4 regions of the Agaribacterium sp. ZY112 genome follow, and region 3 is predicted to be linked to each of the others. Evidence: predicted binding sites of a transcription regulator. Region 3 holds the regulator's gene; each other region holds the start of a gene.
The links. The regulator sigma-54, encoded in region 3, starts transcription at its own class of promoters, with help from an activator protein. The targets are predictions, from matches to a motif close to TGGCACANNNNTTGCNNT.
Positions count from the first base shown of each region.

Region 1: nifE (nitrogenase iron-molybdenum cofactor biosynthesis protein NifE) is a predicted target of sigma-54. The motif match lies at 815-832, and genes of this name have one in related genera.
Region 2: AB1S55_RS10835 (HesB/IscA family protein) is a predicted target of sigma-54. The motif match lies at 1,056-1,073, and genes of this name have one in related genera.
Region 4: AB1S55_RS12095 (LruC domain-containing protein) is a predicted target of sigma-54. The motif match lies at 937-954, and genes of this name have one in related genera.

Region 1 is NZ_CP166840.1:2,480,614-2,482,786, forward strand. Features, by position in the region: gene AB1S55_RS10800 (NifB/NifX family molybdenum-iron cluster-binding protein) at 1-318, shown strand, start outside; gene AB1S55_RS10805 (hypothetical protein) at 334-591, shown strand; gene nifE (nitrogenase iron-molybdenum cofactor biosynthesis protein NifE) at 876-2,173, shown strand, end outside.
Region 2 is NZ_CP166840.1:2,484,938-2,487,110, forward strand. Features, by position in the region: gene AB1S55_RS10825 (NifX-associated nitrogen fixation protein) at 1-267, shown strand, start outside; gene fdxB (ferredoxin III, nif-specific) at 295-603, shown strand; gene AB1S55_RS10835 (HesB/IscA family protein) at 1,152-1,469, shown strand; gene nifU (Fe-S cluster assembly protein NifU) at 1,497-2,173, shown strand, end outside.
Region 3 is NZ_CP166840.1:1,947,301-1,949,473, forward strand. Features, by position in the region: gene AB1S55_RS08515 (PTS sugar transporter subunit IIA) at 1-50, opposite strand, end outside; gene AB1S55_RS08520 (RNA polymerase factor sigma-54) at 75-1,601, opposite strand; gene lptB (LPS export ABC transporter ATP-binding protein) at 1,788-2,173, opposite strand, start outside.
Region 4 is NZ_CP166840.1:2,790,841-2,793,013, forward strand. Features, by position in the region: gene AB1S55_RS12090 (HD domain-containing phosphohydrolase) at 1-486, opposite strand, end outside; gene AB1S55_RS12095 (LruC domain-containing protein) at 982-2,173, shown strand, end outside.

The DNA of each region.
Region 1 (2,173 bases), 530 kb from region 3:
TGTCGGTTGTTTAAAAAAGAGGCTGAGGATGGTAATGAGGATAAGCTCAAGACAAAGCTCGCTGCTCTTAGCGATGCAGATATATTGTACTGTCGAGCAATGGGGCCAAGTGCCAGTAAGCAAACTCTGAATTTAGGTGTTTGGCCTGTTCGATTAGACCAAGACCGTGCTATTTCAGATATTATTTGTGGTTTACAAGCTCAGCTTGCTGCAAGGGTCAAAGTTGAAGCTTGGCTGCAAAGCATAATATTAAAAAAGCAACGTCTAAAGCAGGGACAAAGCCGTTTTGAGACTTACGAGGCTGAAGGTTGGGTTTAGCCCACTTGATTTATTATGTCTGCTGTATTTACTTGTGTTTGTAAGTTAGATAAAAAATTACGAGCGAGTATTAGCTTACACCCAGTGGGCCAAAACCAAGATTGTTGGCAGATGCGTTTAAAGTTGTTTTATGAAAAGGCAGCCCTAGGTAAGTTAAGCTTTGACCTTAAATATTATAGCTTTAAAGAAGCTCAAGAACTTGCACTTAACTTCCATAAATACGGAGATTTGATGAGTGAAGTGGATATGTACTTATCTTCAGGATCAGATTAGTAGCTAGTTTGTAGCTCTTAAGCTACAGCCATTAGAAAATTGTAAATATCAGCAGCTTAAGTAAGCGCGATTACAATAAGAATGACAACAAAGATAACAAGCTATGCCAGCGCTGTCGTGCTAACGACAAATAAGCTTAATATTCACACAATACATTGTCGTAATCGCGACAAGCTTTCCTTACTTCAATTAAAAAACCTAATAAAAACAAGACTTAAATGCGTGGCCTAGGTTTTGCAATTCATTTTGGTAACAGATTTATCATCTTGCAGTAGAGAGCCATTATGCGTGCAAAAGAATTAGCCGAATTACGTGACGAGCCTGCATGTGAGCACAATAAGAAAGACAAGGCCGCTTGTGCTCGCCCTAAGCCTGGGGCTACAGCGGGTGGTTGTGCCTTTGATGGTGCTCAAATTGCACTGTTGCCGGTTGCAGACGTCGCACATATTGTACATGGCAGTATTGCTTGTGCTGGCAGCTCTTGGGATAACCGTGGTACACGCTCAAGTGGCCCCACACTCTATCGTATAGGTATGACCACGGATTTAAATGAGCAAGATGTCATCATGGGTCGTGGAGAAAAGCGCTTATTCCATGCCATTAAAGAAGCCGTAGAGGAGCACAGCCCGGAAGCTGTTTTTGTTTATAACACCTGTATACCGGCCTTGATTGGTGATGATATCGAAGCCGTTTGCAAAGCCGCATCCGCAAGGTTTGGGCTGGCGGTAGTCCCTATTGACGCTGCGGGGTTCTATGGCACTAAAAACTTAGGTAATCGTATAGCCGGTGAGACGATGTTTAAGTACGTTATTGGCACTCGCGAGCCTGAAGCTAAGCCTGTGCATCCAATCGATAACAACATAAGTATTCACGATATTAATTTGATCGGTGAATTTAATATCGCTGGTGAATTTTGGCATGTGTTGCCTTTGTTTGATGAGCTTGGTTTACGTGTTTTAGGCCGTTTAAGTGGCGATGCTCGCTTTAGAGAAATTCAGAGTATGCATCGGGCCGAGGTCAATATGATGGTGTGCTCTAAAGCAATGCTTAATGTTGCTCGTAAGTTGCAAAGTAAGTATGGAACTCCGTGGTTCGAGGGCAGTTTTTATGGCTTGAGTGATACCTCTCAGGCGTTAAGAAATTTCGCCTCATATCTTGAAGACTCCGATTTAATTAAGCGTGTAGAGAAAATAATTAAGCGAGAGGAAGAAAAACTTGCTCCGCTTATGCAAGCTGGTCGCGATCGCCTTAAGGGGAAAAAGGTATTGCTTTATACCGGAGGGGTTAAATCGTGGTCGATTATTTCTGCTTTGCAGGACCTTGGCATGATTGTAGTAGCAACAGGAACTAAAAAATCCACAGAGGAGGATAAGGCTCGTATTCGAGACTTAATGGGGGATAAGGCGGTAATGTTGCAAGATGGCAGCCCTACTGTGTTGTTACAAACCATTAAAGATTATGGCGCAGATATGCTGATTGCCGGTGGTCGAAATATGTATACCGCGCTGAAAGCCAAAGTCCCTTTTTTAGATATTAATCAAGAGCGAGAATTTGCTTATGCCGGTTATACCGGTATGGCTGA
Region 2 (2,173 bases), 540 kb from region 3:
AATCGCCTTAAAGCCTATTACAACGCAGTAGCCCAGTGTTTGGAAAAAGAATTAGGTTTATTTGCGACACCTCTTTTGCACATCAGCAGTGAAGGTTTTGGCAAGGCCTTAGTGACAGTAGGTCGCCTAGTTGTGATTAATAAAACATTACGTGATGTACACCGTTTTTCGTTTCGAACTGAGGCGCAGTTGTTAACACAGAGTAATAGCTTGATTAACGAAGCACTTACCGTAGCACGCAGCTTTCCCGATGCAGCGCGTGTATAAATTAGTTAATTAGATGAGGCATAAACGATGGCTTTTGTTGTTTCTAAGACGCGGGGGGGCACAGAGTGGACCCCAGAATTTATTGAAAAAATTGATGCTATGACCTGCATTGGTTGTGGTCGCTGTTACAAAGTGTGCCCGAGAGATGTGTTTACCTTGGTCGACAGGTCTTCAGTATTGGAGGACAGCTTTGACGATGATGAAGACGACGATTACGATGATGATGACGAGATGATGGTGATGGCCGTAAAAGACAAGCTCGATTGTATCGGTTGCAAGTCTTGTGCGCGTGTTTGCCCTAAAAATTGCCAGACTCATGCACCAGTTGCCGCGTAATAATGCCTCTTAAAATACGGCTCTTATTTTAAATGAGAGTAGTAGGTCTAATATCGCCAACTATGTATGAAGATCGGTATCTGAAGACTGAACTGAATTCGAATAGTGTGATTGTGATGTGTGGTATGAAGGGGGGAGGCAAGCTAGCTTAGAAACCCTTCATCCACTGCTTAAACCCACTTCCATGTCTAAAGTATCAAATTACCCTGCTTAAACACCCACGGCTACCCTGAAAATAAGACGCAGCCCCGAAACACCAAAATTATGGCACAGCTGTGTCTTAATCCCTCCTTTAAAAGCCCATCAACTCTAGTTTGTTTTATAGCCGTATCAATACTTTGTTTTGTAGCAAGCCTTACAAAAGCCATAGCACTTACGTTCTGTCGTAAATATGACAAAACCATGATTTCTCTAAGTTGTTGAAATTAATATACTTTATTTGTGGTTTTCGCTGGCATCTAGATTGCACCTAGTTTAATCAGTGAGTTGTAGTAGAGAGCTTTATAAATAAGTTCTATCAGTGTGCAAAAGATAAGCGGGGTAGCTTAATGATTTCCTTAACAACTAGGGCTGTTAGTGCAATAGAAGAATTTATCAGCCGATCTAAAAACGATGTATTTGGCTTAAGGGTGAAAGTCGAAGGCTTAGCTTGTACGGGCTTAAAATATTCCCTTTCTCTTGCATCTCACGCTGATAGTGGAGACAAATTGTATTCCTGTGATGGTTTAACTCTGCTTGTTGATCAAGATAGTGAAAGCATGCTCAAAGATACAGTGATGGATTTTGTCGATGATGAGCAAGGTAAAGGGTTTAAGTTCGATAACCCCAAGGCAACATCAAACTGTTCTTGTAGTGGTTCTTGTTAATACAAATGACGAATTTGGAGCGCAGCTATGTGGGAATATTCAGAAAAAGTTAAGCAACATTTCTTTGATCCAAAAAACGCCGGAGCCGTCGTTGATGCGAATGCAGTCGGAGATGTGGGTTCGTTAAGTTGTGGTGATGCTTTACGACTTACCTTAAAGGTGAACCCTGAAAGTGAGCGTATCGACGAGGCGGGTTTTCAAACCTTTGGCTGTGGTTCTGCCATTGCGTCTTCATCGGCACTCACTGAACTGATTAAAGGCTTAACCCTTGATGAAGCATTAAAGATAGATAATCAAGATATTGCTGATTTTCTTGATGGCTTACCGCCTGAAAAAATGCACTGTTCAGTGATGGGCCAAGAAGCTTTAGAGGCGGCAGTAGCTAATTATCGCGGTGAAGAAATTGTCGATGATCACGAAGAGGGGGCTTTAATTTGTAAGTGTTTTGCTGTAGACGACATCAAGGTAAGAGAAACAGTTAGAAAACATCAATTGAGTTCGGTTGAAGACGTAACTAATTATACCAAGGCAGGTGGAGCGTGTTCGTCTTGCCATGAGGCGATAGAGCATATCCTTGAAGAAGAGTTAAGTGCGCTTGGTCAGGCTTTTAAACCTGCTCCTATAGCTAAACGAAAAGCTGCAGCGAATGTTGTACAGATTCAAGATATGCAGGTAGAAACTGGTGAAAGTTATGCACCTAAAAA
Region 3 (2,173 bases):
TCAATACGTGCCGCGCAGAGTGTTTCTGATAGAACGTTTTTAATCCACATAAACTTAGAATAATAAGATTGCTATTATGTTAATTGCTTGCGTTCGTTTGATGGCGGAATACTGAGAGATTCTCGGTATTTAGCTATCGTACGGCGAGCAACCTTAATACCCTGCTCTTCAAGCAGGGCTGTCATTTTCGAGTCGCTAAGCGGTTTGCGGGTATTTTCCGCCGCTACTAATTTTTTAATGATGGCACGAATGGCGGTGGATGAGCATTCACCTCCACCTTCAGTGGCAACGTGACTAGAAAAGAAGTATTTCAATTCAAAAATACCCTGAGGGGTATGCATGTACTTTTGAGTCGTTACACGGGAAATAGTCGACTCATGCATGCCGACGATTTCTGCTACATCATGAAGTACCATCGGCTTCATCGCCTCTGGGCCAAAGTCTAAAAAGCCCTGCTGTTTTTCTACGATGCAGGTTGCGACTTTAAGCAGGGTTTCATTGCGGCTTTGCAGGCTTTTAAGAAACCAGCGTGCTTCTTGCAGGTTGTCTCGAATAAAGGTGTTGTCGGCACTGCTGTCAGCACGTTTGACCATCGATGCGTAATCCGAATTGATACGAATTTTGGGTGCGATATCTGGGTTGAGGCTAACGGTCCAGCGCTGTTTTTCTTTTTTAACAAAGACATCGGGAACAACGTATTCGGTTGATGAGGTGTCGATGCTATCGCCAGGGCGAGGGTTAAGCGCCTGAATGATGGCTATGACAGCTTGAAGTTCAGGTTCTTTGATTTTTAGTTTGCGCATTAAGGTCTTGAAGTCGCGACTACCAAGCAGGGGAAGGTAGTTGACGATGAGTTCACGCGCTTTACTGATCTCTGGTGTATCTTGTTTTAGTGCATTGAGCTGGATAAGTAAGCAGTCACTTAAGTCTCTTGCTGCAACACCTGGGGGGTCAAATTGTTGCACTCGGTGTAGGACGGCGATGACCTCATCTTCTTCTAAGTCTTCAAGCTCGGTACTTAGGCCCTCAAAGATGTCTTCGATGCTTTGCTCAAGCATGCCGCTATCGGCAACGGCATCAATGATTGCTTCTGCAATCAATAGGTCACGGTCGCTCATTGGAGTGAGGTTGAGCTGCCAGAAAAGGTGGTCACCAAGGCTCTCTGTACCACCGCGTCGGCTCTCTAAGTCGTAATCTTCTTGATCGTTACGCGCTAGTCCCGTGTTACTAAACGAGTTGGCTTGGTAAACGTCGTCCCAGCTGGTGTCTACGGCGAGGTCGGTTGGAATGTCATTACTCCAATCGCCTTCCGATAAGCCATCGCTGGCATCGCCTTCGTTGACTGATTTCTCATTAGCTTGATGGTCAGCTTCACTGCTGTTGTTTGCTTTGTTCTCTTCCGGATTATTTTTGTTTGACTCATCTGAGCTACTGCTGCTTTCTTCTACTTCGTTTATTTCGAGTAAAGGGTTGCTTTCAAGGGCTTCTTGAATTTCGGCTTGTAGGTCAAGAGTAGAAAGTTGCAGCAAGCGAATGGCTTGTTGTAACTGAGGGGTCATCGTTAGCTGATGGCCCATCTTTAACTGGAGAGATTGCTTCATAGGCGACTACTTATGTTGCTCTGGGGCCCGTAAACGCTCTGCGCTATTGGGTTTGGTAACTTAGCTAAGTTTAGTATTCCCTTAGCTTCAGGGCAACGCTTTTAAGCAGATAACAAAGCAATCTTTATGCCGAATGTGCTTGCCAATTGCTCTGCCATCGACTAGGCCTGCAGCAAGAGGTTGGTTTTAGAGTGTAAAGTGCTGGCCTAGATAGACTTCACGTACTTTTTTATTGCTCAAAACCGTAGCGGAATCACCTTCGGCGAGTATTTGGCCTTCGGAAACGATATAGGCTTTTTCGCAAATATCGAGCGTTTCACGCACATTGTGATCGGTGATTAAGATGCCAATATTTTTTGCTTTGAGTTGCAAAATGATGTCTTTGATATCACTGACCGAGATCGGGTCAACGCCGGCAAAGGGTTCGTCAAGCAGAACAAAATTTGGCTCGCTGGCCAGTGCGCGTGCAATTTCTACTCTGCGGCGCTCACCACCACTTAAGGCCATGCCTTGGCTGTCTTTGATGTGGGTAATGTGAAACTCTTCGAGCAGCTCTTGTTGTTTGTCTTTGC
Region 4 (2,173 bases), 840 kb from region 3:
TTGTTTGTCTAGCAGCAAAGCAAGCTTGCTTAATTTTATGTTTTTGGTTTTGGTCTGTGCTTCTGCTTCATCGCGTTCCTTTTCTACGCGTCTGAATTGCAAGGCTTCATCAATGACGCTAACAAGATGCGTTTCATCCCAAGGCTTGGTGAGATAGTTATAGACATGGCTGTCATTGATTGCCGAGCCCAAGGTATCCATGTCACTAAACCCTGTGAGTAAGATACGCACGGTTCTTGGGTGTTGCTTTTCAAAGGTTTGCAAGAGCTCAGCACCACTCATCTCAGGCATTCTCATATCTGAAACGATAAGGTCAAAATCAGTGTCTTCTGCCGATGCTATGGCCTCTGCACCGGAGCCTTTTACCGTAACATCCCAGTTCTGAGAGCGAGCAAAACGCTCAAGCGATTTTAAAATGGCTCGCTCGTCATCAACAAATAAGATCTTGGGTCGATGAGATTGTTCACTCTGTTGCATAGTCGTCATTCCACACCTTGGCATCTCTGTGACTGTCGTTCAGTTCATGCTTGCTTTTTATGAGCAAATATAACCGAATAAATAGGGCCGATACCTTTATAAAAGTATAGGTAATAAAATAGTACGTGTTGAACTATCAGTCATGGGGTTTATAACTATTTCCATGGTTTCTAAGTGTTTCATTACATTTCATTACATTTCATTTTGGCTCTTTTTCAATAAGCCTATCCTTAGGTATAGCTAATGCATAACTTAAGCCAGTTTCATACCTTGGCCTATAGATCAGGGTTTTTAGGGGTATGCTGGTTTTTCTACGTTATGAGTGATGGTGTTTTCTATGATTATTCGCATTATGAAAATGTAACCGTTTAATTTTCATAATGGTTATTCCCAAAATGCAAATCACTAAGTTGTTATTTTACTTTTATGTAATTAATTCAATAGCTTATAGGTTTGGCTTGTCTCGTGCATTGCTCTTCATAGAATTCAACTTGGAGAGACACCATGCGTTTGTTGGCTTTTATTACGGTTTCATTTTGGGGCTTTGCTCTGTTTACCGATGTTGGTGCGGAGTCTTTTGATGAATGCCCAAGTAGTGCTTATTTAATTCAAGGCTCTAATGCTCAGATGTATGGTGTTAATCTGGCAACGGGTTTCTATCAAGGCTTATCTGATGATTTAGGAACGACATCTAAGATCAATGCCATTGGTTTTAATATTCATGATCAATACATTTATGGCTATGGTAGTGGTTGGCGTTCACTCATTCGAATTGATCGACATTTCCAAGCCAGTCCGATTACTACGACTAATACACCCGACACTAATTTTTATGTTGGTGATGTCTCCTTAACTCATAACCGGTACTACGCTTATCGCCCAGGTGCGAGTTATGGCTTGTATTATGTTGATTTAGACCCCAATGCGGATGCTTATTTGCGTTATCAGAGGGTGGTTGACGGTCATACTCTCAATCTGGCTATTTACGATTTTGCCTTTCATCCGAGTCAAAATGCCCTCTATTCGGTTGATCGTAATGGTTTTCTGACATCGATTGACCCTGACACAGGCGACTTCACGCGCATTAACAATGTCGGTGAGTCGGGCACCTTTGGCGCGGTTTATTTTGATTCCTCCGAATACTTCTACATCAGCAGGAACTCGGATGGCTATATTTTTCGCATTGACCTTAAAGCGGAATCACCCTCAGCTGAATTTTTTGCATTTGGACCTCATTCAAACAATAACGATGGTGCCAGATGCGCGATATCAGACATCATCTCAGAGGAGGACAGCGTAGATTTTGGTAATGCTCCTGCCAGTTATGGTTCTGATATTGAATCTAACGGTGCGCGCCATGAAATCAGTGACCACTTATATCTCGGCTCCAGTATTGGTGGTGAAGATGATGGTATTGAGTTTGTCACTAATATCGAACCGGGTTTGAATGCTGTTGTTGTAGCGGATGTAGAAGGTGCTGGGGTCATTAATGCATGGGCCGATTGGAACCAAAATGGCACCTTTGAAGAGTCAGAATTATTTGTCGATGACAAGCCCGCAAGCAGTGGCAGTAACTTTATTCTTATCGAGGTTCCAAGCAATGCTATAGCCGGTGAAACATGGGTTCGATTTCGTTATTCCAGCTTGGCAAATATTGGAGCTAACGGCGGTGTATCAGATGGGGAAGTAGAAGACT